Regions from separate parts of the Streptomyces sp. NPDC001922 genome, predicted to be linked through region 1. Evidence: riboswitches for the same ligand, from Rfam matches in the RefSeq annotation. Region 1 holds a riboswitch; each other region holds the start of a gene.
What was found. Region 1 has a riboswitch for cobalamin ahead of ACFYYR_RS06895 (energy-coupling factor ABC transporter permease). Riboswitches for the same ligand answer to the same signal wherever they lie in the genome.
Positions count from the first base shown of each region.

Region 2: another riboswitch for cobalamin. It lies ahead of ACFYYR_RS30250 (ribonucleoside-diphosphate reductase subunit alpha); the one in region 1 lies ahead of ACFYYR_RS06895 (energy-coupling factor ABC transporter permease).
Region 3: another riboswitch for cobalamin. It lies ahead of metE (5-methyltetrahydropteroyltriglutamate--homocysteine S-methyltransferase); the one in region 1 lies ahead of ACFYYR_RS06895 (energy-coupling factor ABC transporter permease).
Region 4: another riboswitch for cobalamin. It lies ahead of ACFYYR_RS14390 (ABC transporter substrate-binding protein); the one in region 1 lies ahead of ACFYYR_RS06895 (energy-coupling factor ABC transporter permease).

Region 1 is NZ_JBIASV010000003.1:312,349-319,331, reverse strand. It holds gene ACFYYR_RS06925 (SigE family RNA polymerase sigma factor) at 1-444, opposite strand, end outside; gene ACFYYR_RS06920 (aromatic acid exporter family protein) at 686-1,918, opposite strand; gene ACFYYR_RS06915 (VOC family protein) at 2,070-2,807, shown strand; gene ACFYYR_RS06910 (GNAT family N-acetyltransferase) at 2,897-3,463, shown strand; gene ACFYYR_RS06905 (chaplin) at 3,721-3,960, opposite strand; gene ACFYYR_RS06900 ((2Fe-2S)-binding protein) at 4,202-4,918, shown strand; cobalamin riboswitch at 5,071-5,266, shown strand; gene ACFYYR_RS06895 (energy-coupling factor ABC transporter permease) at 5,295-5,987, shown strand; gene ACFYYR_RS06890 (energy-coupling factor ABC transporter substrate-binding protein) at 5,984-6,352, shown strand; gene cbiQ (cobalt ECF transporter T component CbiQ) at 6,357-6,983, shown strand, end outside.
Region 2 is NZ_JBIASV010000020.1:71,062-78,044, forward strand. It holds gene ACFYYR_RS30240 (transglycosylase domain-containing protein) at 1-1,737, opposite strand, end outside; gene ACFYYR_RS30245 (ribonucleotide-diphosphate reductase subunit beta) at 1,876-2,919, opposite strand; gene ACFYYR_RS30250 (ribonucleoside-diphosphate reductase subunit alpha) at 2,919-5,312, opposite strand; cobalamin riboswitch at 5,461-5,592, opposite strand; gene ACFYYR_RS30255 (thioesterase family protein) at 5,791-6,168, shown strand; gene mctP (monocarboxylate uptake permease MctP) at 6,294-6,983, opposite strand, start outside.
Region 3 is NZ_JBIASV010000007.1:165,003-171,985, forward strand. It holds gene ACFYYR_RS14580 (LysE family translocator) at 1-214, opposite strand, end outside; gene metE (5-methyltetrahydropteroyltriglutamate--homocysteine S-methyltransferase) at 538-2,868, opposite strand; cobalamin riboswitch at 3,048-3,191, opposite strand; partial or broken gene ACFYYR_RS14590 (ATP-binding protein) at 3,325-3,438, opposite strand; gene ACFYYR_RS14595 (helix-turn-helix domain-containing protein) at 3,547-4,683, shown strand; gene ACFYYR_RS14600 (TetR/AcrR family transcriptional regulator) at 4,706-5,338, opposite strand; gene ACFYYR_RS14605 (MFS transporter) at 5,639-6,983, shown strand, end outside.
Region 4 is NZ_JBIASV010000007.1:123,064-130,046, reverse strand. It holds gene ACFYYR_RS14410 (hypothetical protein) at 1-35, shown strand, start outside; gene ACFYYR_RS14405 ((2Fe-2S)-binding protein) at 238-1,356, opposite strand; gene ACFYYR_RS14400 (ABC transporter ATP-binding protein) at 1,353-2,264, opposite strand; gene ACFYYR_RS14395 (FecCD family ABC transporter permease) at 2,261-3,235, opposite strand; gene ACFYYR_RS14390 (ABC transporter substrate-binding protein) at 3,312-4,310, opposite strand; cobalamin riboswitch at 4,345-4,526, opposite strand; gene ACFYYR_RS14385 (NAD(P)/FAD-dependent oxidoreductase) at 4,778-6,217, shown strand; gene ACFYYR_RS14380 (NAD(P)/FAD-dependent oxidoreductase) at 6,299-6,983, opposite strand, start outside.

The sequences.
Region 1 (6,983 bases):
GGCCCGGCCTCGGGCCAGATGCGTCTTGACGGTGCTGGCGGACAGACCGGTCTCCCCGGCGATCTGCTCGACGGTGAGGTCGCACACGTAGTGCAGCGTCATCGTCCGGCGCTGCTGGGCCGGGAGCAGGCGCAGCGCCTCCACCAGCGCCACTGACTCCGGCCCCGGCCCCTCGACGTGCGGGGGCGCCCCGCTGGAGTGCCAGGCCTCGGCCGTCCGGCGCCGGAAGCGCCACCGGCTCACCGCCAGCCGCCAGGCGACCGTGCGGATCCACGCCTCGGGTCGGCCGTCGCGGTCGAGCTGCCGCCGGCGGCTCCAGCCCTTGACGAAGGCCTCCTGCACCACGTCCTGCGCCTCGTGCAGGTCGCCCAGCATCACGTACAACTGCCCCGTCAGCCGTGCGACCGTCAGCGCGTAGAACTCTTCGAACTCCTCGACGGTCAACGGCCACTCCCCCGGATCTCTCTGTCTCACCCGGCATACGCCCGGCGGACCGCGTCCGGTCTACACGGGACGCGAAGAAACGGAGTGATGCCCGTCACACGCCTTCCGGGGCTCGCGCTCTCCGCCCACGGCCGGCGCGCATCCCCGCCGCGCCCCGACCTCCGCACGCTCCCTGTCGCTCAGGCCCGGTGCGCTCACGCCCGGTGTCGCTCACGCCCGGTGTCGCTCAGGGGCGGTGTCCTCAGGGGCGGTGGCGCCGGCGCCGCGCCCGCCGCTGCGCCGACCGCGCGGCCCGGCGCATCCGGTGCACCGGGCTCGACCGGACGGGATCCTGCCGGTGCCGGTCGAGCTCCTCCGCCAGCCACTGGGAGCGCCGTTCGACGTCCAGCTCATTGAGCAGCCGGTCGACGTTGGCCAGCAGCGCGCCGTGCAGCTCCCACCGGTCCGGCTCCCGGGCGGACTCGGTGAACAGCAGATCCGCGATCCGCTGCCGGTCCTCCCGCCCTTCCGTCAGGGCCCTGGCCAGCTCTCCCTCCGCCACCTCGGCGTTGGAGCTGACCTGAGCCGTGATCAGGCGGCCGAAGCTGTCGACGGCGTCCGCGATGTGCAGGAACAGCTCGCTCAGCACGGCGGCCACCTGCCCCTCGTACACCGGTTCGCTCCGCCGCCGGTGCGACAGGTCCGTCAGCGACCGGCACAGGGTGCGCAGCACCACCGCGCAGATCTCCAGGGTGTCCAGACCGCTGCGCAGCACCAGCCGGGCGAGCAGCCCCTCCCGCACCCGCGGATTGAACTTCATGCTCTCGTCGGCCCGGTTGAGTGCCGCGTCGACCTGGGCGATCTCGTTGTCCAGCACCCGCGCCCCGTGGAGCCAGCGGACCGCGTCCTCCCGGGTCGCCCCGCGCTCCAGCTCCCGGGAGATCTGCATCAGCAGCGTCCGCATCCGCCGGCCGAGACCGGCGATGGCCTCACCGGCGGGCTCCACCAGCACCGGCGGCGCGACCAGGGCGTTCAGCAGAATGCCGGTCGCCGCACCGATCAGGGTCTCGGCGACCCGGCTCCACGCCGCCTGGGCCACATGGCTGACGCCCAGCACGAGCATCGCGCTGATCGCCACCTCCGGCACGAACTCGTCGACGCGCACCATGTGCCCGACCACCAGGGAGGCGAGGATCAGCAGCCCCAGGCTCCACCAGCTCAGTCCCACCAGGGCGCTGAAGGCCGAGGAGATCAGCACGCCCGCCACCACGCTGTTCACCCGGCGCATCCCGCTGGTGAGCGTCGCGTAGAGACTGACCTGGACGACCAGCAGCGCCGTCAGCGGTGCGAGCAGCGGCGGCGGCCCGCCGGAGATGAGCCACTCCGCGGCGGCGAAGGCGAGCGTCGCGGCCACGGTGCAGCGCACCGTCTGCACGACGATCGGCTCGTTGCGCCGCCGGATCAGGCCGACGACGGTCTCCCGGACTGCAGGCACAGTTCACATGATCGCGTCAGGTCGGGCGGGAGCGTCACCTGCGCCGGTCCATCCGGGGTGGGTCGGCGGGCGAACGGATGCGGCGGATGGCACAGTGGCGGACATGTCCTCCACGCGCGCGGTGCACGGAGTGCCTTGCTGGGTGAGTCTGATGACGCGGGAACTCGAGGCCGCCCAGAGTTTCTACGGAGCGGTGATGGGGTGGACGTTCCGCCCCGGCACCCTGGGCGACGAATTCTGCGTCGCCCTCGCGGACGGACGGCCGGTGGCCGGCATCGGCGCCCTGGCCCACACCATGGCGGTCCCCGTCTCCTGGACCGTCTACTTCGCGGCCGAGAGCGCCGACACCGTGGCCGCCCGGATCCGGGAGCGCAGCGCGACCGTGGCGGTCGGCCCGCTCACCTACGGCAAGGGCCGGGCCGCGCTGGCCGCCGACCCGGCCGGCGCGGTGTTCGGCTTCTGGGAGGGCGAGGTCCTCCCCGAATGGCGCGTCGGCGCCGGCTCCGCCCCGGCGTGGCTGGAACTGCGCACCCGCGACGCCTTCGCCGCGGCCATCTTCTACGCGGAGGTCTTCGACTGGGCCTCCGGACGGCCCGACGGCTGCGAGGTCGAGTACGAGCACGACGCCGTGGTGGTCCTGGCCCGCGGGCAGAAGGTGGCGCGGCTGCGCGGGGGCGGTGTGGAGGCGGATCCGGACCCGCAGGTCCGGCCCCGCTGGAACGTCTACTTCCGGGTGCCTGACGTCGATGCCGCGGCCGAGGCGGCCGTCCGGGCGGGCGGCACGGTCACCGGCGAGCCGGACGACTCCTCGATCGGCCGCTCGGCGACCCTCCGGGATCCGCAGGGCGGCCTCTTCACGGTGACCACGGGGACCGGCGCCGCCGCCTGAACACCGCCGCACCTGAACACCACCGCCTGAACACCTGCGCACACCTCGCCGAGAGGCCGGTGCGCCCCGCTCCGGTTAGCGTGAGGAGCATGTATGCGCCGCTGCGTACGGAACGGCTCGTGGTGCGCGACTGGACCCCCGGCGACGCCGAGGCCGCGCTGCGGATCTACGGCGCCGAGGAGGTCGCCCACTGGCTGACGCCTGCCATGCACCGGGTCGGCGACCTCCCCGCGATGCGCGCCGTCCTCCAGGCGTGGGAGGAGTCGCAGCCCAACCTGGTGCGGCCGTCGGGACGCTGGGCCGTGCAGCGCCGGGAGGACGACCGGGTGGTCGGCGGGGTCGTCATCCGGATGCTGCCGCCTTACGACGAGGACCTGGAGATCGGCTGGCAGCTCAGCCCCGACACCTGGGGCCGCGGCTATGCGACGGAGGCCGGTGCCGCGGTGGTCCGGTGGGCGTTCGAGCAGGGCGTGGACGAACTGTTCGCGGTCGCCCGCCCCAACAACACCAAAGCCGCGGCGACGGCCCGCCGGATCGGCATGGAGTGGGTGGGGGAGACGACCAAGTACTACGACATGCGGCTCAACGTCTACCGCATCCGCCCCTCCGACCTGGCCGAACCGGTCCGCATGCCGACCGACCGCGCCCACGGCTGACGCGGGGACGTCGCGGCGGGTCCGGGCATCGGCGGATCTTGACATCGGGGGTGCGGGGGCCGCGGAGGCGGGGAGGGGGAGTGCGGAGACGGGGGCGGTGCGAGAGCAGGAAAGTGGCGCCCGCCGTCCCGTGGACGGGCGCCACAGCCGAGGGGGCGGAGGAGCCGGAACGCTGCCCGGCGTGCTCCCCTCAGCGGTCGGGGCCCGGGGGCCCCGAGGACTCACCGGTCGACAGAGCCCTGCCGACCGAAGGAACCTCAGCGGTTGGCGCAGGAGTTCCCGAGGGCGGGGTTGGCGACACCGATGACGCTCACGGTGTCCCCGCAGGCGTTGACCGGCACGTGGATCGGGGCCTGGACCAGGTTGCCCGAACCGAGGCCCGGGGAGAGCATGGCGGCACCCTGGGTGCCCGAGTCGGCGACCGCCGCACCAGCGGCGGCGGAGAGGGCGGCACCGGCAGTGGCGGCCAGGACGGCGGCCTTGGCAATACGCGACATGACGCAAACTCTTTTCAGTCGTACAGAAAGAAACGTCCCTGCCTGTGACAAGCAGGGAACCGGATCAACGCACCGGACGAGGTGAAGATGCGCCTCGTGGACGGCTTTGGCCCGATCGAGTGATCGACGGGCGACGTGTTGCCGCCGTCCCTCCGCGCGAGTGCGAAGCGTCCCGCCCCGGGGTCCTCCCGGCCGCCGCCGGCCCGTACGGGAGAATCCGGAGGCGACGGAGAGGAGCCACATGCCGGGGATGTCCATGGCCGCCGGCCTGCGCCGGGTCGCCGAGGCGGGGCCGTTCTTCGCCGTGCGGACCGCGGAGGCGCCGGGAGAGGGGCCGCGCGCCCACGGGTATGTGCCGCTCGCCGAGCTGGACGCGGGCCCCGGTCCGCTGCGCGCCCGGATCGCGACCGTGGCCGGCCGGCTGGGCACGGACGAGCTCCGGGTGGGCGCTTCCCTCGTCTTCCAGGGTCTCGCGGCCCGGCTGTGGTCCCTCGCGCTCGGCTCCGCCGTGCTCGCCGGCGCCCTCCCCGACCTCTCCCCGGAGCGCCTGTGGTGGCACCCGGACCGGAGCGCGCCGGACGAACTCTGGCTGCCCGGCCCCGTGTCGGCGGCGGATCCCGGCACCTCGGCGGACCGGCTGCGCACGGCGGTGGTCGACGCCCACCTCGTCCCCCTGCACCGCGCCGTGCGGTCCGTGTGTCAGGTTTCGGGGCAACTGCTCTGGGGCAACGCCGGGTCGGCGCTGTTCGGCTCGTACCGCGTCCTGCGTGACGGGTGCCGTGCGCAGGGCCGTACCGAGGCCGCGGACACGGCGTCGGCGCTGGTCCGGGAGCTGTTCCGGGAACCGCCGCTGCACGGCACCGGCACCCTCGCGGGCGGCACCTTCACCCGGCGCAGCTGCTGTCTCTACTACCGGGTCCCGGGTGGCGGGTTCTGCGGCGACTGCGCGCTCGCCTGAAGCGACGGCCACCACGGAATCGCCCGCGGGACCGTGAACATGCTCACGCGAGGGGCGCGTGGTCGGTCGCCCGCGCCCCGGAAGCGCACCGTGCTCCAGCCTCCGGTGGTGGCCGATACCAACCCCCGGTTGTGGCCGGAGCGTGCTGCCCACTAACCTCGCAGGGCCTTGGTGTACGGGAAACCGGTGATGAAACCGGTGCGGCCCTCGCCACTGTGATCGGGAAGTCCGGTTCCACCCTTCGGGGAGCCACTGGGACGCCGAGCCGCCGGCTCGGTGCCCGGGAAGGCGGAGTCCGGGCGGCACGACCCGTCAGCCAGGAGACCGGCCGGGGCGCGTCGTCCATCCACGAGGTGCTGGAGAGGTTCGCTTTCCCATGCATATAGCCGAGGGGTATCTGCCCCCGTTGCACGCGGTCGCCTGGAGCGCCGCCGCTGCCCCGTTCGTCGTCCACGGCGTCCGGTCCCTGTCCCGCGAGGTCAAGGAGAACCCCGAGAGCACGCTGCTGCTCGGCGCCTCCGGAGCCTTCACCTTCGTTCTCTCCGCCCTCAAGATCCCGTCGGTGACCGGCAGTTGCTCGCATCCGACGGGCACCGGCCTCGGGGCCATCCTGTTCCGGCCGCCCATCATGACGGTCCTCGGCACGATCACCCTGCTCTTCCAGGCGCTGCTGCTCGCCCACGGCGGACTCACCACGCTCGGGGCCAACGCCTTCTCCATGGCGATCGTCGGCCCCTGGGCCGGATACGGGGTGTACCGGCTGGTCCGGCGGCTGGGCGCACCGCTCATGGCTGCCGTGTTCGCCGGGGCGTTCGTCGCGGACCTCAGCACCTACTGCGTCACCAGCCTGCAGCTCGCGCTGGCCTTCCCCGACCCGGGCACCGGAGTCCTCGGCTCCCTCGCCAAGTTCGGCGGCATCTTCGCCGTCACCCAGATCCCGCTGGCGGTCAGCGAGGGCATCCTCACCGTGCTGGTGATGCGCCTCCTGACCCAGTCCAGCAAGGGGGATCTGATCCGGCTGGGCGTGCTGTCCCGCTGCGCGGACGAGCAGGAGGCCGTTGCCCGATGAAGCGTCACACCAAGATCAACCTGCTGTTGCTGGCGCTGGTCGTCGCTCTGGCGGTGCTGCCGCTCGCGCTCGGCCTCGGGGACCACAAGAAGGAGCCCTTCACGGGCGCCGACGCCCAGGCCGAGTCCGCGATCACCGAGATCCGGCCGGACTACGAGCCCTGGTTCAGCCCGCTCTACGAACCGCCGTCCGGCGAGGTGGAGTCCGCGCTGTTCGCCCTTCAGGCCGCGCTCGGCGCGGGCGTCCTGGCGTACTACTTCGGGCTGCGCCGCGGGCGCCGTCAGGGTGCGGAGCAGGCCGCGTCCCAGGGCGGCTCCGGGGCCCCGGGCGGGGCGGCGACGCCGGACCGCGAGACCGCGGCCTAGCCGCGTGCTGCCCATCGACGCGGCGGCGCACAGCAGTCGCTGGCGCCGCCGCCACCCCCTGGACAAGGCCGTTCTCGCGCTCGGTCTGACGGTGTCGGCGGTCTGCCTGCCGCCGTGGCCGGGGTCGCTCCTCGTCGCGGTGGCCGCGCTCGTCCTGCTGCTGGGTCCGGCCGCCGTGCCGCCCCGTCAGCTGTGGCGGGCCTACCGCATTCCGCTCGGGTTCTGCGTCACCGGCGCCCTGCCGCTCCTCGTCCGGCTGGGCGGCCCGCACGGCCCGCTCTCCCTGGCTCCGGACGGGCCCGCGCACGCCGGACAGCTGCTGCTGCGCACCTCCGCCGCGTCGCTCGGGGTGCTGCTGTTCTCGTTCACCACGCCCCTGTCCGACCTGCTGCCCCGGCTGGCGCGGGCGGGCGTGCCGCCCGCGGTGGTCGATGTCGCCCTGGTCACCTACCGGATGGCCTTCCTGCTCCTGGACACCGTCTCCCGGGTCCGCCAGGCCCAGGCCGCCCGGCTGGGCCAGTCCGGACGGGCCGCGGCCTGGCGGTCGCTGGCCGGACTCGGAGCCACCGTGTTCGTCCGGGCGTTCGCGCGGGCCGCCCGGCTCCAGGCGGGGCTCGCGGGCCGCGGCTAC
Region 2 (6,983 bases), on a different contig from region 1:
GTACCAGGCGGACCTCATCCGGTCGTTCTCCCCGGTCCGGCCCGCCGCGACGGCGTCGAGGTCCCGGGCCTTCACCGGGTCGAGGGTGGTCCAGGCGACGGCGCCCAGTGCGGCGGCGACGCTCTTGGCCACCTCCGGGTCCATGACCCGCGGCGCCGCGGGCCGTTCGAAGCCGCCGACCTTCCGGCCGTGCCGGGTGACCTGGGTGACCGAGTAGGGCTCGGCCCGGCTGCCGCCGTTGAAGAAGGTGCCGTACGCGCCCGCCATACGGATCGCGCTGGGCGTCGAGGTGCCGAGCGGGAACGTCGGTTCCAGCCGCGCCATGCTGTCGATCCGCAGCCCGGTGGAGACCGCCGTGTCCCGCACCTTCTCCAGGCCGATCTTCCGCCCGGCCGCGACGAACGGCGGGTTCTCCGAGGCCACCAGCGGGCCGGCCAGACCGGACGACGACACGGGCGCGAGTCCCTTCCGGGCGAGGTCGCCGGAGTGCTGCTCCTCCTGGAGGGCCGCCGCCATCACGAACGGTTTGAAGGCCGAGCCGACCGGGACCCCCGAGGTGTCGGCGTTGTTGCTGAAGTGCCGGGTGGCGTCGGTGCCCCCGTAGACCGCGACGACCGCTCCGTCCCCCGGCCGGACGGACGCGGCCCCCACCTGCACATGGCGGTCTTCCTCGCGCCGGCGCGGGTCGAAGCTCTGCCGGCGCTCCCGCTGCACGGCCTGCTCCAGCTGCCGCACCCGGTTCCGGTCGAAGGTGGTGCGGATGCGGTAACCGCCGCGGGCGAGGTCCTGGTCGGTGAGGTCGGTGCGCTGCTTGATGTACTTGTTGGCGATGTCGATCAGGTAACCGGTCTGTCCCGCCTGGCTGGTGGGCTTGGACGGCTTCCGCGGCTCGGGGAACGTCCGGTACCGGGCCCGTTCCGCCTTGCTCATCGCCCCCGTGGCGACCTGCCGGTCCAGAATCCACTCCCAGCGGGCCTCGGCCCGCGCGTGGTTGGCCCGGCTCAGCCCCGGGTCGTATTCCTCGGAGCCCTTCAGCAGGGCGGCCAGCATCGCGCCCTGGCTCGGGTTCAGCCGGTCGGCGCTGACGCCGTAGTAGGTGCGCGCCGCGGCTTCGATGCCGTACGAACCACGGCCGAACCAGCTGGTGTTGAGGTACCCCTGGAGGATCTCCTGCTTGGTGCGGTGGTTCGACAGCTTCAGCGAGATGCAGAACTCGCGGAGTTTGCGGGTGACCGTCTGGTCCTGGGAGAGGTAGGTGTTCTTCACATACTGCTGGGTGATGGTGGACCCACCCTGGGTCTCCTCGCCGCTGACCATGTTGACGATCGCCCGCGCGGCGCCCTGGACCGAGACACCGGGGTCGGAGTAGAAGCTCGCGTTCTCGGCCGAGATCACGGCATGCTCCACCGCGTCCGGCACCTTGTCGAGCTCGACGTTCTGCCGGTTGACCGCGCCGACGCTGACCATCTGGCTGCCGTCGGCCCAGTAGTAGACGGTGCCTTCCTGGCGGGCGGCGGCGTTCTCGTCCGGGATGTCGACGCTCGCGTACACGACGGCGAACAGCCCGGCCAGGGCCGCCACCGAGAGCAGCGCGGCGCTCAGCCACTGGCGCCAGGAGGGCAGCCAGCGCCGCCATCCGCTGCGGCCCCGGCGCGGGTAGTCGACGACGCGGTGGAGACGGTCGGACGGGGGCCGCTCGGTGCGGTCCTCCGCACCTTTCGGACGGCGCCACTTCATGGGGTGCATTCCTCCCTCGGCGAAGAGGTCTTCACCGAGGGAGATGTGACGCACGGGGCAGGGGTTGCCCTGTGACCGGAATATTCCGTTCGGATTCCGGACCGGGCAACCCCTGGGGCGCCGGGTGGCGCGCGCCGGTCAGAAGTCGTCGTCGAAGGCGACCGAACCCTCGACCGCCACCTGGTAGGCGGAGACGCGGCGCTCGAAGAAGTTGGTCAGCTCCTGGACGTTCTGCAGCTCCATGAAGGAGAACGGGTTCTCCGAGCCGTAGCGGACCGGCAGCCCGAGCCGGCGCAGCCGCTGGTCGGCCACGCACTGCAGGTACTCGCGCATGGACGCGGTGTTCATCCCGGGCAGGCCGTCGCCGCACAGGTCGCGGGCGAACTGCAGCTCGGCCTCCACGGCCTCCTCCAGCATCGCCGTGACCTGCTTGCCCATCTCCTCGTCGAAGAGGTCGGGCTCCTCCTCGCGGACGGTGTCCACGACCGAGAAGGCGAAGTCCATGTGCATGGACTCGTCACGGAACACCCAGTTCGTCCCGGTCGCCAGGCCGTGCAGCAGACCGCGCGAGCGGAACCAGTAGACGTACGCGAAGGCGCCGTAGAAGAACAGCCCCTCGATGCAGGCCGCGAAGCAGATCAGGTTGAGCAGGAAGCGGCGGCGGTCCTCCTTGCTCTCCAGCCGGTCGATCTTCTCGACCGAGTCCATCCAGCGGAAGCAGAACTGCGCCTTCTCCCGGATGGACGGGATGTTCTCCACCGCGGCGAAGGCGGCGGCCCGGTCGTCCGGGTCGGGGAGGTAGGTGTCCAGCAGCGTCAGATAGAACTGGACGTGGACGGCCTCCTCGAAGAGCTGCCGGGAGAGGTAGAGCCGCGCCTCGGGCGAGTTGATGTGCTTGTAGAGCGTCAGCACCAGGTTGTTGGCGACGATCGAGTCCCCGGTCGCGAAGAACGCGACCAGCCGCCCGATCATGTGCTGCTCACCCGGGGAGAGCTTGGCCAGGTCGGCCACGTCCGAGTGGAGGTCGACCTCCTCCACGGTCCAGGTGTTCTTGATCGCGTCGCGGTAGCGCTCGTAGAAGTCCGGGTAGCGCATCGGACGCAGGGTCAGTTCGAAGCCCGGGTCGAGCAGGTTCTTCTCGGCGGTGGAGTCCGCCGCGATCTCGGTGGTGTGGGTGGACATTACTGGCAGGCCTCGCAGGACTCGGGGTTTTCCAGGGAGCAGGCGACGGCGTCCGCCGCTTCGGCCGTCTGCTGGACGGGGATCGGCGCGGCAGCCGCTCCGCTGCCGCCCGCGGCGCGCGCGATCCGGGTCGCCGGGCGCGAGCGCAGGTAGTACGTGGTCTTCAGGCCCTTCTTCCAGGCGTAGGCGTACATCGAGCTGAGCTTGCCGATGGTCGGGGAGGCCATGAAGAGGTTCAGCGACTGGCTCTGGTCGAGGTAGGGCGTACGGGCCGCCGCCATGTCGATCAGCGCGCGCTGCGGGATCTCCCAGGCCGTCCGGTAGAGCGACCGGATCTCCTGCGGGATCCAGTTGAGCTCCTGCACCGAGCCGTTGGACTCCCGCAGCGCCTCCCGGGTCTGGGCGTCCCACACGCCCAGCTCCTTCAGCTCCTCCACCAGGTAGGAGTTGACCTGGAGGAACTCGCCGGACAGCGTCTCGCGCTTGAAGAGGTTGGAGACCTGCGGCTCGATGCACTCGTACACGCCCGCGATCGAGGCGATGGTGGCCGTCGGCGCGATGGCGAGCAGCAGGGAGTTGCGCATGCCGGTGGCCGCGACCCGGGCGCGCAGCGCCGCCCAGCGCTCCGGCAGGCTCGGCTCCACCCCGAAGTGGTCGGGGTGCAGCACGCCGCGCGAGGCGCGCGTGGCGGACCACGCCGGGTGCGGGCCGTGCCGCTCGGCGAGGTCGCAGGAGGCCTCGTAGGCCGCCAGCATGATGCGCTCGGCGATCAGCGTGGAGAGCCGGGACGCCTCGGGGGAGTCGAAGGGCAGCTTCAGCCGGAAGAAGACGTCCTGGAGGCCCATCACGCCCAGGCCCACCGGCCGCCACCGCTCGTTCGACGCCGCGGCCTGCTCGGTCGGGTAGAAGTTGATGTCCACCACGCGGTCGAGGAAGGTCACGGCGGTGCGCACGGTGGCGTCCAGCCGCTCCCAGTCCATCTCCCCGTCCGCGCCCAGGTGGGCGCCCAGGTTCACCGAGCCGAGGTTGCAGACGGCGGTCTCCCCGTCGTCGGTGACCTCGAGGATCTCGGTGCACAGGTTCGAGGAGTGGATGACCCGGCCGGGCTCCGCGGTCTGGTTGGCGGCGCGGTTGGCGGCATCCTTGAAGGTCATCCAGCCGTTGCCGGTCTGCGCGAGGGTGCGCATCATCCGGGCGTACAGCTGGCGGGCCGGGACCGCGCGCTGCGCCAGCCCGGCGGCCTCCGCGGCCCGGTAGGCGGCGTCGAACTCGTCGCCCCACAGGTCGACGAGCTGCGGCACGTCGGAGGGGGAGAAGAGCGACCAGTCGGCGTCGGCCTCGACCCGGCGCATGAACTCGTCCGGGATCCAGTGGGCCAGGTTGAGGTTGTGGGTGCGGCGCGCCTCCTCACCGGTGTTGTCGCGCAGCTCCAGGAACTCCTCCAGGTCCGCGTGCCAGGTCTCCAGGTAGACGCAGGCCGCACCCTTGCGCCGGCCGCCCTGGTTGACCGCGGCGACCGAGGAGTCGAGGGTGCGCAGGAACGGCACGATGCCGTTGGAGTGCCCGTTGGTGCCCCGGATCAGGGAGCCGCGGGAGCGGACCCGGCTGTACGGCAGGCCGATGCCGCCCGCGTGCTTCGAGAGCCGGGCGACCTGGTGGTAGCGGTCGTAGATGGAGTCGAGCTCGTCGAGCGGGGAGTCCAGCAGGTAGCAGGAGGACATCTGCGGGTGCCGGGTGCCGGAGTTGAAGAGCGTGGGGGAGCTGGGCAGGTAGTCCAGCCGGCTCATCAGCCGGTAGAGCGCGGCGACCTCGTCGACGGCGCGGTCCGAACCGTCCTCCGCCAGCCCGCAGGCCACCCGGAGCATGAAGTGCTGGGGCGTCTCGATGACCTGGCGGGTCATCGGGTGGCGCAGCAGGTAGCGGCTGTGCAGCGTGCGCAGTCCGAAGTAGCCGAAGCGGTCGTCGGCGCCGTCGGCCAGCGCGACCTCGACGAGCGTGTCGAGCCGGGAGGCGTGGGCGCGGACGAACTCCGCGGTCCGGTCGGCGATCAGACCCTCGCGGTGACCGGTGGCGACCGAGGCGGAGAAGGAGACCGCGCCCTGGCTCGCGGCCTCGTCGGCGACCGCCCGGGTGAGCAGGCGCGCGGCGAGCCGGGAGTACTCCGGGTCCTCGGCGATCAGGCCGGCGGCCGCCTCGGTCGCCAGCTCCCGCAACTCGGCCTCGTCGGAGCCCGCGTGGCGGCCGCGGAGCGCGGCGGCGGCGACCCGGCCCGGGTCGGTCGCGGGCAGATCGGCGGTGAGGTCGGTCAGGGTACGCAGCAGCGCGGTGCCGGGGCCGTCGGCCTCCGTCACCGGTGCGGCGGCTGAAGCCGGATCGGCGGGCGCGATGGTCACGTGGTGCTCTCCCTCGCTCGGCTGGGGCCGCACGGACGGACACGACGGGCGCCGAACGGGCACACCTCACCCCGAACAGGGCAGCGCACCGCGCAGCGTCCACCGGCCCAACCCGCGAGGCCCGGACGATTTCGTCGCCCGGTTCGGTCGATCCGGGCAGGCTGACGGCAGGTCTTCGGACTTGGAAGTGTGCATTTCCAGCGCATTCATACCGTTGCGGGACAGTTCCGGATTCACACCGGATTCCCCTGCGACGACAGCGAGCAAGAGCATACATCTTGTGTCGCGGTCCGCACGCAACACCACATCTTGTGTCAGGGGTTCGGGTGGTGCGCTTTGCAGGGGAACAGATGTGGTAACGGCGCCGAGGCCCTGGGGGACGGGGCAGCGCGTCCCGCGGGCCGTCCGGATTCCCATTCGGGATCGCTCGCGGATCACCCGCCGGGGTCACCCCGGCGCGTCGGTTAGCCTGTCCGGCATGACGTTGAGGACCGGCGCGCGGGGTTCCGCGGAACGCACCGTCAGCGAGGCCGACACCGCTGCGGAGTTCGGCAGCGGCGACCTCCCGGTCCTCGGGACCCCGGGCCTGCTGGCCCTGCTGGAGGCCGCCACCGTCGACGCGCTCGCGGGCGCGCTGGAGCCCGGCCGCACCTCGGTCGGCACCCGGGTCCAGGTCGACCACCTCAAGGCCTCACCGGTGGGGACGACCGTGACCGCCACGGCGGAAGTCACCTACCTCGACGGCCGGTTGGTGCGGTTCACCGTGGCCGCCCAGGACGGAGCCGGCCGGCTGCTGGCCACCGGTGAGATCACCCGGGTGATCGTCGACCGCGACCGGTTCCTGGCCCGTCTCTGAGGCCCGGCGTCCGCCGACGCCGTCCGCTGCCCGGCCCCGCTCGCGGCGCTCCCGGACACGCCGACGGGCCGCCGCCCCCGTGTGGGAGGCGACGGCCCGCAGGCTCTCGTGACCGGCCGGCCGGGTCAGTGCCCGCCCGGCGCGCCCGCGGTGGCCGGCGGCAGTTCGGTCTCCACGCCCGGTTCGCCCGCGTCCGCGGTGTAGTCGGCCGCGGTGGTCTCGTCGATGCCGTCGGGCGCCTTCACCGCCCGCAGCACGACGGTGAGCACCACCGTGACGAGGGCGTTGAGGACGAACGCGGTGAGGCCGATGTAACCGATCTCACCGATCCCCGGGATGGCGTCCGCGCTGCCGCCGAAGTGCTTCTGTGCCGGATTGGTCGGACTCGGCACCCCGTACGCCGCGAGGGTGCCGTAGATCATGCCGACCGCCCAGCCGCCCAGCAGCGCCCAGCGGTGGAACCACCGGGTGAACAGGCCGCCCACCAGGGCCGGGAACGTCTGGAGGATCCAGATGCCGCCCAGCAGCTGGAAGTTGATGGCCACGGTCTTGTCCATGGTGAGGACGAAGACCAGCGCGCCGACCTTCACCAGCAGCGAGGCGAGCTTGGAGACCTTGGTCTCCTGCGCGGGCGTCGCGTCCGGCTTGAGGAAGTCCTTGTAGATGTTCCTCGTGAAGAGGTTGGCGGCGGCGATGGACATGATGGCCGCCGGAACCAGCGCGCCGATCCCGATCGCCGCGAAGGCCACGCCCGCGAACCAGGCCGGGAACATGTTCTCGAACAGCTGCGGAATGGCCAGCTGGCCGTTCTTGAC
Region 3 (6,983 bases), on a different contig from region 1:
CCGCCGCCGAGGTCTCCACCAGCGCGCCGAGGCCCCACGCCACGGCGACCACCAGGACGTACGAGCCGATCAGGTTGCCGAGAACTGTCGCGAGCGCGGTACGGCGGCCGTGTGCGAGAGCCCTGCCGATCACGAACAGCACGCTCGGCCCCGGTATCACGATCACCAGTAGCGACATCGTCGCGAACGCGAGGATGCTCTCCGTGGACACCATGTGTCCGTCACCTCCTGGAATGGCTGCCGACGGCTCATTCAAACAGACGATGGAATACCGGCTCCAGGCTCACCCACATGCTGATATGTGATGCTGCGAGCTGCGAGCCGGCGAGCCGAAGCGCCCGGCGAGTGCTGCCGGCGGTGACGAGGCACCCGGAGATCAGGACGATCGTCGAGGCCCTGGACCTCGTCCAGGGCTGTGGCGGCGAAGCCGGTCAGCCCAGGACGGCATGGAGGACCGGAGCGGCTCCTCCGGTCCCGCGGTCCGCGGGCGGTGCCGGACACCAGGGCATCCGGCACCACCCTCCGGCCGGGCCCCGGTCAGGACTCCGTGGTCGTCGCCGGCAGCCCGTCCCGGACCTCGCGGGCCGCAGCGACCAGGTTCTCCAGTGACGCCCGGACCTCCGCCCAGCCGCGGGTCTTCAGCCCGCAGTCCGGGTTGACCCAGAGCCGTCCGGCCGGGATCGCGTCGAGTCCCCGGCGGAGCAGGCCCGCCGCCTCCGCCACGTCCGGGACGCGGGGCGAGTGGATGTCGTAGACGCCCGGCCCGACCTCCCGCGGGTAGCCCGCGGCGGCGAGCTCCCCGGCGACCTGCATATGGGAGCGGGCGGCCTCCAGGCTGATCACATCGGCGTCCAGGTCGTCGATGGCCCGGATGATGTCACCGAACTCGGCGTAGCACATATGGGTGTGGATCTGGGTGTCCGGACGGACCCCGCCGGTCGCGAGCCGGAAGGCCTCGGTGGCCCAGGCGAGGTACTCCGGCCGGTCGGCCGAGCGCAGCGGCAGCGTCTCGCGCAGCGCCGGTTCGTCCACCTGGATCACCGAAGTCCCGGCCGCCTCCAGGTCCTGCACCTCCTCGCGGAGGGCGAGGGCGACCTGGCGGGCGGTCTCGGCGCGCGGCTGGTCGTCGCGGACGAAGGACCAGGCGAGCATGGTGACCGGGCCGGTCAGCATGCCCTTGACGGGACGCTCGGTGAGGGACTGCGCGTAGTGGGTCCAGCGGACCGTCATCGGCTCCGGCCGGGAGATGTCGCCGGCCAGGACCGGCGGACGGACGTAGCGGGTGCCGTAGGACTGCACCCAGCCGTGCCGGGTGGCCAGGTAGCCGCTCAGCCGCTCGGCGAAGTACTGCACCATGTCGTTGCGTTCGGGCTCACCGTGCACCAGCACGTCGATTCCGGCCCGCTCCTGGAAGGCGATCACTTCCTGGATCTCGGCCGCGATGCGCTTGTCGTACGCCTCGCCGTCGATGCGGCCGGCGCGCAGCGCGGCGCGTGCCGTGCGCAGCTCGCCCGTCTGCGGGAACGAGCCGATGGTGGTGGTCGGCAGCAACGGCAGCCCCAGCTGGGCCCGTTGGACGGCCGAGCGCTCCGGGTACGACGCGGACCGCCGGCCGTCGGCATCCGTGAGGGCCGCGGCGCGGGCGCGTACGGCCGGGTCGCGGGTGAGGGGCGAGCCGGTGCGGGAGGCCAGGTCCGCACGGTTGGCGGCGAGTTCGGCGGTGATGGCACCGGTGCCGTGCGTCAGCCCGCGGGCCAGGGTGACGATCTCGGCGGTCTTCTGCCGGGCGAACGCGAGCCAGCGGGCGATCTGCGGATCGATGTCCCGCTCGGCCGCGGCGTCCAGCGGCACGTGCAGCAGTGAGCAGGAGGACGCGACGTCCACCCGGCCGGCGAGGCCGAGCAGGGTGCCCAGCGTCGTCAGGGACGCCCCGAGGTCGTTGATCCACACATTGCGGCCGTTCACCACACCGGCCACCAGCCGCTTGCCGGGCAGCCCGCCGACCGCCGCCAGATCCTCCAGGTTGCCGGCGGCGGTGCCGGTGAAGTCCAGGGCCAGCCCCTCGACCGGTGCCTTGGCGAGCACCGGAAGCGCCTCGCCCAGCCGGTCGAAGTACGAGGCCACCAGCAGCTTCGGCCGGTCCGCCGTGCCACCGAGCTCCCGGTAGGCGCGGGCGGCGGCGTTCAGCTCGGCCGGGGTGCGGTCCTGGACCAGCGCGGGCTCGTCCAGCTGGACCCATTCCGCCCCGGCGGCCCGCAGCGCGGCGAGCACCTCGGCGTAGACCGGGAGCAGCCGGTCCAGCAGGGTGAGCGGATCGAAGTCGTCCGGCACCTCCGGTCCGGGCTTGGCCAGCAGCAGATAGGTGACCGGTCCGACGAGCACCGGACGGGCGGCGAGGCCGAGGGCCAGGGCCTCCCGCAGTTCTGCCGTCTGCTTGCCGGGGTCGGCGGTGAACACCGTGTCCGGGCCCAGTTCCGGCACCAGGTAGTGGTAGTTGGTGTCGAACCACTTGGTCATCTCCAGCGGCGCGACGTCCTGAGTGCCGCGCGCCATCGCGAAGTAGCCGTCCAGCGCGTCGGCCTCGACGGCCGCGCGGTGCCGGGCGGGAATCGCGCCGACCATGACGCTGGTGTCCAGGACGTGGTCGTAGTACGAGAAGCCGCCGGTGGGCACCTCGTCCAGGCCCGCCTCGGCGAGCTGCCGCCACTGGGACCGGCGCAGCCCGGCCGCGGTGTCGTGCAGGGCGCCGGCGGTGATCGTGCCCTTCCAGTAGCCCTCGACGGCCTTCTTCAGTTCCCGGTCCGGGCCCTGCCGCGGGTAGCCGTGCACGGTGGCCCGTGCGGTGGCGGCTGCGGATGTGCTGGTCACAGAACTCTCCTTCGCGAGTGTGCTCCTGGGGGACCCCGGCACGGGCCGAGGGCGCGAAGGGACGACCGGACGGCAGGCCGTACGCGGTGCTGCCGCGGTACCCGCCTGCTTCCGTACGCCGACCCGCCCTCGAGGTCACCGGGATCTCCGCGCGCCGGGTGGGCGCACGGGCAACGGGCAGGTCTTCGGACTCGCGGGCACGTCTGCCGGGCAGACCCCTACTGGCCGTCGCTTCCCAGGCCCGTCGGACCCAGTGCGTATGACGGCGGTCGTTCCCACTCACCGCTGCGGGGCAGTCCCGGATTCCCACCGGGTTCCCTCTTGCGACGCCCCGCCTGGCGGACAGGGCGAACCAGCTGCACCGGCCACCCTAGTCCCGTCCGGCGCCGCGGTCAGCACCGTTCACCTGCCGGACCGGCGTGCGCGGCTTCCGGACGAGGCCGCAACGGGCCGGAGTCAGTCGTTCTTCCGAGCGCACTCGGCCCACACCCGCTTGCCCCAGGGCAGTGGGTCGGTCCCCCAGGCCTCCGCCAGCGCCCCCACCAGTGCGAGGCCGCGCCCGCTCTCATCCGTGGCGCTGTGCGTTCAGGTAACCGGCGTTCCCGATCGAGGGGACGGGCCGCACGGGAGGCCAGGGGAGGGGCCAGGACGAGTAGCTTGGTCGCAGGGAGGCACTGCATGAACGACCAAGCGGGACGCGCCCGGTTCGGCGCCCATCTGGCGGGCCTGCGCAAGCGCGCGGGTCTCTCGCAGCGCTCGCTGGCGCTCCGGTTGTGCGTCACTGCCGGGATCACCACCTTGACGCGTCACGAGGTCTCCCGGTGGGAGCGCGGCGGGCGCATCCCGGCCGCTTGGTTACCACCGCTCGCGCATGTGCTCGGGGTGCCACTGGACGGCCTGGAGCGGGAAGCCGCGCGGGCCCGGGGCGAAGCCGAGCCGCGGGTCTGCGCCGGCCGTGAGCCGGACACCTACGTGCAGGACGCCGTGGGATGGCTGCTCGCGCATGACAACCGCCACGGTGGGGACCATGTGGCGGACGCCGCCGTACAGGTGTGGGAGGCCGAACGGGGCCGGATCACCGGCGACGACAAGCAGCACCTCGCACAGGTGGCGGAGATCGGGGAAGTGGCCGGGTGGCTGCTCCACGACGCGGCCCGGTTCCGTGAGGCGCGCGCCACGCTCGCGGAGGCGCACACCCTGGCCCGCCTCGCCGGTGACGCCCCGCTGGAGTGGTTCATCCTGGACCTGATCGCCATGATCGACGTGCACACCGGCCGTGCCGGTGAGGCTGTGGCGATCACGGACGAGATGCTGACCGGCCGTGAGGTACCCGGCCGTGTGGCGCTCATGGCTCGCGTACGGCGTGCACGGAGCCTTGCGCAGGCCGGAGACCGGAGCCGGGCGCTGGACGCTCTGGAGCGAGCCACAGGGGGTCTCCAGGATTCGATACAGGCCAACGACCCCGCGTTCACGTGGTGGATCGACAGCACCGAAGTGGAGCTGCACACCGGCGAGGCACTGCTGAGCCTCGGGGACCCGCGCGCGGCGCTGCCGCACCTTCAGCGGAGTTCGGAAGGTTCCAGGGGAGGCGGGGGCCGCCGGGAGTTCGGCAATGTGCTCGCGGAGCTGACCGCCTTGGTGCAGCTCGGTGCGTGGCGGGATGCCGAAGCGCCGCTCCTCCGGCTGGAACCGGTCCTGCGCACGGTCACGTCGTCCCGGACCCGTGTCCGCCTCCGGTCCACGCTGCGCGCCATCGACTGCGACGCCCCGTCGTGGCTCGCGGACACCGCCCGCGAAGTGGCGGCAGCCGGGTAGGGCGGGTGTGGGCCGGCCACGCCTACGTGGTTCGGTACGCCCGGAGGAAGGTCCGCACTCCCTCGACGACGAGTGGCCGGACGCGGGTGTCCTCCGCGGCATTCGCGGAACCGAGCCTGTCCAGCGCGACGCCGAAGGTCAGCGCGATGAACTGGTCGGCTGCGAGCCGGGGGTCGGGGACGGCGAGCAGCCCCGCGGCGGCGAAGGCGGCGAGCCGCTCGGCAAGAGCCTCCTCGGGGGTGTCGGCCATGGGGTTGTAGCCCCGGTGCGGCAGGTGGCCTGACTCCCCCCGGACCAGTCGTTGCAGCGTTGCGTACTCCGCCGAGCCGAGCATGTCGGTCGAGATGCGCATCGAGAACGTGACCAGGGCGTCCTCGAGATCGACAGGCTCGGTGAGGTCGGTGAGGGTCTCGTCGAGGGTGCGCCGGATCGTGGTGATCATTGACTGGCCGGTGGCGTCGACGACTGCTTGCAGCAGCGTCCGCTTGTCGCCGAAGTAGTCGTAGACCGTTCGCTTGGACACCTCGGCCCGGGCGGCGACCGCGTCGACGCTGGTCCGGTCGAAGCCGTCGGCGAGGAACAGTTCCCGGGCCGCCGAGAGGATGGCGGCCCGCTTCACCGCGGACCCCTCGCGCAGTGTCTTCGTGGTCGCCATGGGCAACATCCTAACCGTCCTACACTGCACGGTGTAGTGTAGTGTCGCATCGTAGGGCGTGGCGCACTCGTGCACCGGCTCCGCCCGGCAGAGCCGTCCCTGCGCCGACTCGCCTGCCGCTGCCCCGGGTTCACCCCGGCGGACGGCCTCGGACCTGTCCTCAAGGCACCAAGCGCAAAGCACCGAGCACACTGCGACCCCGCGTGAGGGGCCGCTGTATCCGTGCCGGACCCGGCACGGATACAGCGCCACGCGTATGGCCGCCGGCCCTGCTCGCCCGGCAATGACGGAAGGACGTCGATGACCGCAACTCTGGCTCCACCGGTCCGCATCGGGAGGGCCGCTGTCGGGGCCCTCGGCATGCTGGCCGTCGCCACCGGTGCCCTGGAGTCGGTGGTGACGCCGACGCTCCCGCTCCTGCAACGCGAGCTGGACATGAGTCCGGCCGAAGGGGCGTTACTCAGCATCGTGCTCCTCATCACCGGCGCGCTCGTCACACCGGTCGCAGGCAGGTTCGGCGACCGCTACGGCGGGAAACGGGTCCTGATCCGGCTGATGGCGGTGGTCTCGGCCGGTGGTCTGGTGTCCGCCCTGGCGCCGAACCTGCCGGTGCTGCTGCTCGGTCAGGTGCTGCAGGGAGCGATGGTGGGCGCGCTGCCCCTGTCGTTCATCCTGGTGCGCGCACACCTCCCCGAGGGAGAGTCGAAGGTGGCCATCGGGGTGGTCAGCGGCTTGTTCGTGGGGGGCGGGATGGCGGGAACGCTGTCGGCCGGGCCCGTGGCGGAAGGGCTGTCCCGGCACTGGATGTTCGCGCTGCCGACGATCGCGGTCATCGGGTCCACCCTGCTGGTGAACAGGCTGATGCCGCATGATCCGCCGGGCCGGTCGGACGACGCCGGGATCGACTGGCCCGGCCTGGTTCTCTTGAGCGGAACGCTGGTCACGCTCATGCTGGTGCTCGCGCTGGCACCCGACCTCGGGGCGCAGCCACTCGTACTCGGCGCCCTCGTCGTGGTGCTGGCCGCTTGCGTGACCGGATGGATCGCCGTTGAGCGTCGTGCGGCCGCGCCGATGGTCGATCTGCGCATGCTGGCCCGGCCGGCGGTGTGGAAGTCGTGTGTGCTGACGTTCGTGATCTGCGTGGGTACCTCGGTGGCCGTCCATCTCGTCCCGCAGCTGTTCGCGGTGTCCGCCGGCGCGTACGGATTCGGGGCCAGTGCCACCGAGATCGGTTTCTTCCTGCTGCCCGGCGCCGTGGCCGCGTCGCTGGCCGGGCCGGTCGGTGGGATCGGGGCGCGGCGTTTCGGCTCGCGTGCCGTGGTCACCGCCGGGGTCGTCATCATGGCCGCCGCCCTGATCGCCCTGGCAGCCGTGCACACCGAGATCTGGCACCTCGTCATCGGCAAGATGATGATCTCGCTCGCCAACGGCCTGTGCGTCACGGCGATGGTGACCGGCACCGCCACATCCGTCGATCGAGGCGACACCGGCATCGCCACCAGCCTGGTCCTGGTGACTCGCGTGCTCGGCTTCGCGGTGGGTGTCCAGCTGGGTGGTGCGCTCCTCACCGCCGGGACCCCTTCCGGGTCGGATGTCCCGGCCGAATCGGCCTTCGTCACCGGCTTCGTCATCGCCGGCGTCGTCA
Region 4 (6,983 bases), on a different contig from region 1:
GGCACCGCGTCCACCACGAGTCCTTCGCCTTCTGAACCACGAGTCTTCCGACCCGCGTACCGGCCCTCCCGGGCCGCCGCACCCCACCCGAGGGAGATCCCATGACGAACCGCGCAGCCCTGGCCACCACCGCGACCGTGGCGGGCATCGTCGCCCTGCCGGCCCTCAAGCCCGACCGGGACCCCGCGGCGCAGGCGACGGCGCCCGCCGCGTGGTCCGTGCGTGGTCGGTGCGCGGTCATGTTCCGGCGGCGTACGCACGCAGCCGTTCCGCCCGGCCGGTCAGGCAGCAGCTCGCGCAGCGGACCGCCTCGGCGCTGGTGTAGTACAGACAGCAGGTGCGCCGGAGATAGACGAGTCGCGGGGTTCCGTCGGGCCGCCGCACCTGTGCCACCTCCCCGAGGTGCCCGATGCCGCCGGGCGCGGTCGCACTGAACTCGTCCCAGCGCAGCGCCAGTTCGTCCGGATCGGCCTGCGAGGCACAGAGCGCGGTGGCGCAGCCGTGAGCCACCCCGCCGCGCAACTGGCGCAGCCCGGCCCGGGTGCGCCGGTGCAGGGCATCCGCGAACGGCAGCAAGTGGTCGTCCAGGACGGCCCGGTGGAGCAGCGGCAGGGTGGCGGCCCGGAAGCACGCCGGGCAGGTGGCGGACGTCCGGTCTCCGGCAGACGCGTGAACGTGTCCGCAGGGCGGAGCCGGTGTCACCTCCGCGGACCCCGCACCCGGCCGGGCCGCCGTCGCCGGCCGGGCCGCTGTCGCCGCCCCGGTCAGCATCCGGTTCCGGCGCAGCCACACGCCGCCGATGCCGTGCCCCGACGGCCGCACCAGGACGTTCTCCGCCCGCAGGTCCGGAACCCGTCCGTCCAGGGCCCATTGGAGCACCGCCGCCGCGGTGACCCGGCCCGCGTAGACGGCGATCAGGGTCAGCGCCGCGGCGTGGGCCGTGCGGTGGCCGCTCCCCTCGTACTCGCTGGTCAGCAGCCGGTCCAGCTCCGGGCTCCCGGGGTCCAGCAGCCGGTCCGCGGGCAGCAGGTCCGGGCCGGTGGCCTGCGGGCCGTGGCCCAGGGCGTAGCGCGGGCCGTGCGCGGCCGCTTCCGGAGCCGGCGGACCGGTCATGCCGGCCGTGGCACCGGACGGGGCGTCGGCTCCGGTCATGCCGGTCCCGCGCAGGGCGTCGGCCCCGGTCCGGCCGGCGCCGGCCGGGGCATCGGGCACGGCGGCGTCGGCCGGGTCCCCCGCCGAGGCGTCACTCGCGTCACCGGCAGCACTGACGGCTCCGCCGGGCGCGGCGTCACCGGCGGCTGCCCCAGGCGCGGTGTCACCGGCATCACCGGCGGCCGGCCCGGGCACGGCGCTCACGCCTGCCCGCCCGTGGCAGCCCCCGACGCGGGAGTACGCCGCATACCGGTGACCGGCGCGGCTCTCCCGCCCCGGTCCGTCTCCCGGCCGCCGGCCCGGTGTTCGGCCTCCGGCGGCAGGTAGAGCACCGTCGGTGCGCCGGTCACCGGGTGGACGCCCACCTCCGCGCGCACCCCGTAGACCTCGGCCAGCATGTCCTCCGTCAGCACCTCCGCGGGCGGACCGCAGGCCACCACCCGGCCCTCGGCCAGTACGTGGATCCGGTCGCAGTAGTACGCGGCGAGGTTGAGGTCGTGCAGCGCCAGGAGGTTCGTGGTGCCGAGGGCGCGGACCAGGGAGAGGACCTCCAACTGGTGCCGGATGTCGAGGTGGTTGGTGGGCTCGTCCAGGACGAGCAGCGACGGGTCCTGGGCCAGGGCCCGTGCGACGAGGGCGCGTTGGCGCTCGCCGCCGGAGAGTTCCTCGACGTGCCGGTCCGCCAGGCCGTCCGCGCCTACCCGGGCCAGGGCGTCCCGCACCCGGGCGGTGTCGTCGGCGGTGTCGGTCTCCCAGAAGCGCTTGTGCGGGGACCTGCCCATGGCGACCATGTCGCGGACCGTCAGCCCGAAGACGGCACCGGCGTCCTGGGGAACGGTGGCAATGCGCCGGGCCCGGCGTTTGGTGCCGAGCTCCGCCATGTCCCGGCCGTCGAGGAAGATGCGGCCCGCCGTGGGCCGCAGGGTGCCGTAGACACACCGCAGCAGGGTCGTCTTGCCGCTGCCGTTGGGGCCGACGAGGCCGACGGTCTCCCCCGTGCGGGCCTCGATGTCGACGGAGTCCAGGATGGGACGCCCGTCGGGGGCGCCGCCGACGCGGAAGGAGACGGCCTCGGCCCGCAGTTCCGCGGGCGCCGGAGTCCGGGCGCTCATCCGGTGATCCCTTCGGTACGAGAGGTGCGCCGCAGCAGCCACAGGAAGCAGGGGCCGCCGGCCAGGGCGGTGAGCACGCCCACGGGAACCTCGGCCGGGGCGGCGACGGTCCGGGCCAGCAGATCGGCGAGGACCAGGAAGGCGGCGCCACCGAGGGCCGACACCGGGAGCAGGGCGCGGTGTCCGGCCCCGACGGCCATCCGGGCGGCGTGCGGCACCACCAGGCCGACGAAGCCGATGGCTCCGCTGACGGCCACGAGAACCCCGGTGACCAGCGAGGCGAGGACGAACACCGCCGCCCGGAACCGCCCGGTGTCCAGCCCCAGGACGGTGGCCCCCTCCTCGCCGACGAGTAGCAGGTCGAGCGGCCGGGCCAGCGCCATCAGCACGGCGGTACCGACGGCGAGGGCGACCGCGGGCAGGAGCAGTGCGTCCCAGCGGGCGCCGCCGAGACCGCCGAGGGTCCAGAACAGCACGGCCCGCAGGTGTTCGGCCTCGGCGGCCGTGACGAGCACCAGGCTGGTGAGGGCGGAGAGGATGTACTGCACGGCCACCCCGGCGAGGACCAGCCGGCCGGTGGTCATCGTCCCGCCGCGGCGGGCCATGGCGTAGACGGCGACGAGGGCGCCGAGCGATCCCACGAAGGCACCGGCCGGCAGGGCGAAGGACGTCGCCCCCGCGCCGAGACCGAGCACCACCACGAGCACCGCGCCGGTCGAGGCGCCCGAGGAGATGCCGAGGAGGAAGGGGTCGGCCACCGGGTTGCGGACCAGGGCCTGGAGAACGGTCCCGACGACGGCGAGTCCGGCGCCGACGACGGCGCCGAGCAGGACCCGCGGCAGCCGGACGTCGCGCACGATCGTGGTGAACGGGCCGGCCCCGGTGTCCCCGGCGAGGATGCGCAGCACATCCCCGGCGGGGATCCGGACGGGGCCCAGGGCGAGCCCGGCGACCGCCGCCGCGGCGAACACGGCCGCGAGGCCGGCGAGGACGAGGGAGCAGCGGAGCCGCCCCGCCGGGGTCCGCGGTATTCGGCGGAGCACCGCGCTAACCGCCGTGTCCGGGGTGGAGCTGCCGGGCCAGCGAGTCGACCGCCTCGGGCACCCGCACGCCGAGCACGGCGGAGGACAGCGGCAGCACCGCGAAGCGCTTGTTCCGGATCGCCGGAACGTCGGCGAGCGCCGGGTCGCGGAGCAGCCGCTTCTTCTTGGCCGCCACCGGGGTGCCGCCGTAGTCGTAGATCACGATCACTTCGGGGCGCCGCTGGACGACCTTCTCCCAGGAGACGTCGCCGAAGGTGCGGTCGAGGTCGGCGAAGACGTTCCGGCCGCCGGCGAGGCGGACGATCTCGTTGCCGATGCCCTTGCCGCCCGCGGTGAATGCCGCGCTGTCGCCGCTGTCGTAGACGAGGACGGAGGGCCGGTCCGCGCCCTTCAACCGCTTCGCCGTGGCCGCGAGTTGCTTGTCCTGGCGGGCCAGGAGGGCGTCGGCCCGCTCGGGGACGCCGAAGGTGCGCGCGGTCTCGCGGATCTCCTGACGCAGCCGGTCCACCCGCACCGGACCGCGGCCGCAGCTCTCGATGTTGAGCCGGGTGTGCACCCCGCTCTTCTCCAGCGAACCGCGGTCCCGGCCCTCGCTCCTGTCGAAGGCGCTGGCGTAGCCGCCGTAGACGAAGTCGGGTCCGGCGGCGAGCAGCTTCTCGTACGAGGGGTACTTGTCGGCCAGGACGTCGACGCCCCGGTAGGCGTCCCGGAAGCGGGGCAGCACCCGGTCGTCGAGGTAGGCGGTGCCGGCCAGGCGCTTCTCCAGGCCCAGGGCGAGCATGACCTCGGTGGCGTGCTGGTTCAGGGTGACGGCCCGCTTCGGCGGAGCCGTGAACGTGGTCTTCACACCGCAGTTGGTGACCGTGTACGGGAAGCCCTTCGCGGCGGCGGAACGGCCGGCGGGCCGGTCGTCCGTGGGCGCGAGGCCGCAGCCGGTGAGCGGGAGCAGCAGCAGAGCCGCCGCGATGGTCCGGACGCGCAGTGACCCCGGGAACCGGGACATGGCATGCCTCCTCCGGGGGATCCGCGTCCCCTGGTCGGTGCTGAAGGCGGCAGTCCGGTGTCTGACTCCCGAGGAGCGGCCCGTCCCGGCGCGGTGCGCCGTGCGGCACACCGCCGTTCGAAGCGGCTCCCCGGTCACAGTGGCGGGACCGTGCCGGATTCGCACCGGCTTCCCGGGGTCCGCCGCCTCGTGAACACCCGCATTCTGTCAGAGCGCGATCAGCCCGCCCAGGGCGCGAGCCCGTGAGCTGCGCCGCTCGTTGCCCTGCGGGAACCGCCCCGGTGTGAACCGCCTCCGTGGGGAACCGCGCCCGCCCGGGGTGCGGCAGGCCGGAGCGGTCGCCGTTCCTCCGCCGTCCGGCACCGACGGGGTGTCCGGCCGGCCCGGCACCGACGGGGGTGTTCCGTCCGGCCCGGTACCGCCTACCCTGAACGGTCTGCGACCACCGGGAATGCGGGGCCCCTCGGATGAACCACGGCCGGACCACTCCTCGTACGGCACCCTTGGCGGACGGATTCGTCAACGGCGGCGTCTCCTTCTGGTACCGGGACGGCGGCCCGCCCGGGCGCCGGCCCGCCCTCCCCGGGGACCGCGACTACGACGTGGCGATCGTCGGCGGCGGCTACACCGGCCTGTGGACCGCGTACTACCTCGCGCGGGACCGGCCCGGTCTGCGGATCGCCGTGCTGGAGCGGGAGTTCGCGGGATTCGGCGCCTCCGGGCGGAACGGCGGCTGGCTCTACCACGGCTTCGCCGGGGCCCGGGAGCGCTACGCCGCGCAGCACGGCCGGGCCGCGGTGCGGGAGATGCAGCGCACCCTGTTCCGGTCCGTCGACGAGGTGATCGCCGTGGCGCACACCGAGGGCATCGACGCGGGCATCCACAAGGGCGGCATGCTGCGCGTCGCGGTCGGCCCCGCGCAGCAGGCGCGGCTGCTGGCCGCTGTCGAGGAACAGCGCGACTGGGGCTTCGCCGAGGAGGACCTGCGGCTGCTCGACGCGACGGAACGGGCGGAGCGGGTGGCCGTGGCGGGGGCGTCGGCGGCCGCCTGGACGCCGCACGCCGCCGCCGTCCAGCCCGCGGCGCTGGCCTCGGGGCTGGCACGGGCGGTGGCCGCCCGCGGAGTCGACATCCTGGAGGGCACCACGGTCACCGAGATCCTCCCCCGCAACGCCGGAGGGCGGGCCGTCGCCCGCACCGACCGGGGCAGGGTGACCGCCGACTATGTGATCCGGGCGACGGAGGGGTTCAGCGCGAGCATCGCCGGACTGCGCCGTCAGTGGCTGCCGATGAACAGCTCGATGATCGTCACCGAGCCGCTGCCCGACACGGTGTGGGAGCGGATCGGCTGGCGGAACCGGGAGGTGCTCGGCGACACGGCCCACGCCTACATCTACGCCCAGCGCACCGCGGACGGCCGGATCGCCCTCGGCGGCCGGGGAGTTCCGTACCGCTTCGGTTCGCGCACGGACACCGGGGGCGTCACCCGGCCGCAGACCGTGGACGCCCTGTGGCGCGCGCTCGTCACGCTCTTCCCGCCCGCCGCGGACTCCGCGGTGGAGCACGCCTGGTGCGGTGTCCTGGGCGTGCCGCGGGACTGGTGTTCCACGGTCCGGCTGGACCACACCACCGGTCTGGGCTGGGCCGGAGGGTACGTGGGCAGTGGGGTGACGACGTCCAACCTGGCGGGCCGCACGCTGCGGGACCTCCTGCTGCGGCAGGACACCGAACTGACCGCGCTGCCCTGGGTCGGGCGGCAGGTGCGGCCCTGGGAGCCGGAGCCGCTGCGGTGGGCGGGGGTTCATCTGATCCACGCCCTGTTCCGGGCCGCGGACCGGCGGGAGAGCGCCGGCCTGGCGCACACCTCCGCGTTCGCCCGGCTGGCGGGGGTCATCTCGGGGCGGTGAGCGGTGCCGGGCGGCCGGGCGGGGCCGTCTCCGAAGGCAGACGCCGCCTCGGTCTCCCGTCCGTCCCCCGCAGGCCACCGTTCACGCGACGGAGACGAGCACCGGGCCCCCGTGGGCCGCGGCCCGTGCGCACCATGCCGCGGAGAGCCGCACCGGCCGTCCGGGCACGGCGGTCTCCCACACCCGCTGCCGGTGCAGCGTCCGGCCGTCCTGCCGGACGATCAGCCGTGGCCGGACGAGCACTTCCGCCGGTTCCAGGCTGAACCTCCCGTGCGCGGCAAGGGAGTTCACGGGGCCGATCCGGTCGGGGGTGACCCAGGCGAGCGGTGCCTCGGCCAGCACGGGCACCGGGGCGGGCGGCCACCCCCCGCCGGCCAGGTGGCGCAGCACGGGCTCCGCGACGAGCGCGCCGTCCCGGGCGGCGGTACCGGCGGACTCGCCGGGGCGCAGCAGCGTGCCCACCGCGAAGACCTTGGGCTCGGAGGTGCGGAACGCGGTGTCGGCGGACGGCCCGCGGGAGCCGGGTGCGAGGGATATGCCGCCGGTGCGGGCGAGTTCGTGGTCGGGGATCCAGTCGCCGGTGAACACCACCGTGTCGCAGCGGAGCGTCATGGCCCGGCCGTCGCGGTGCCGGAGCCCGACGGCCTCCACCCGGTCCCGGCCGTGGAGTCCGGTCACCGTGGTGTCCGCGAGCAGCGGGATCCCCCGGTCCGGAAGGGCGGGGAGGGTCTGTGCCCAGGAGGACCGGTGGCGCGGCAGGCCGGTG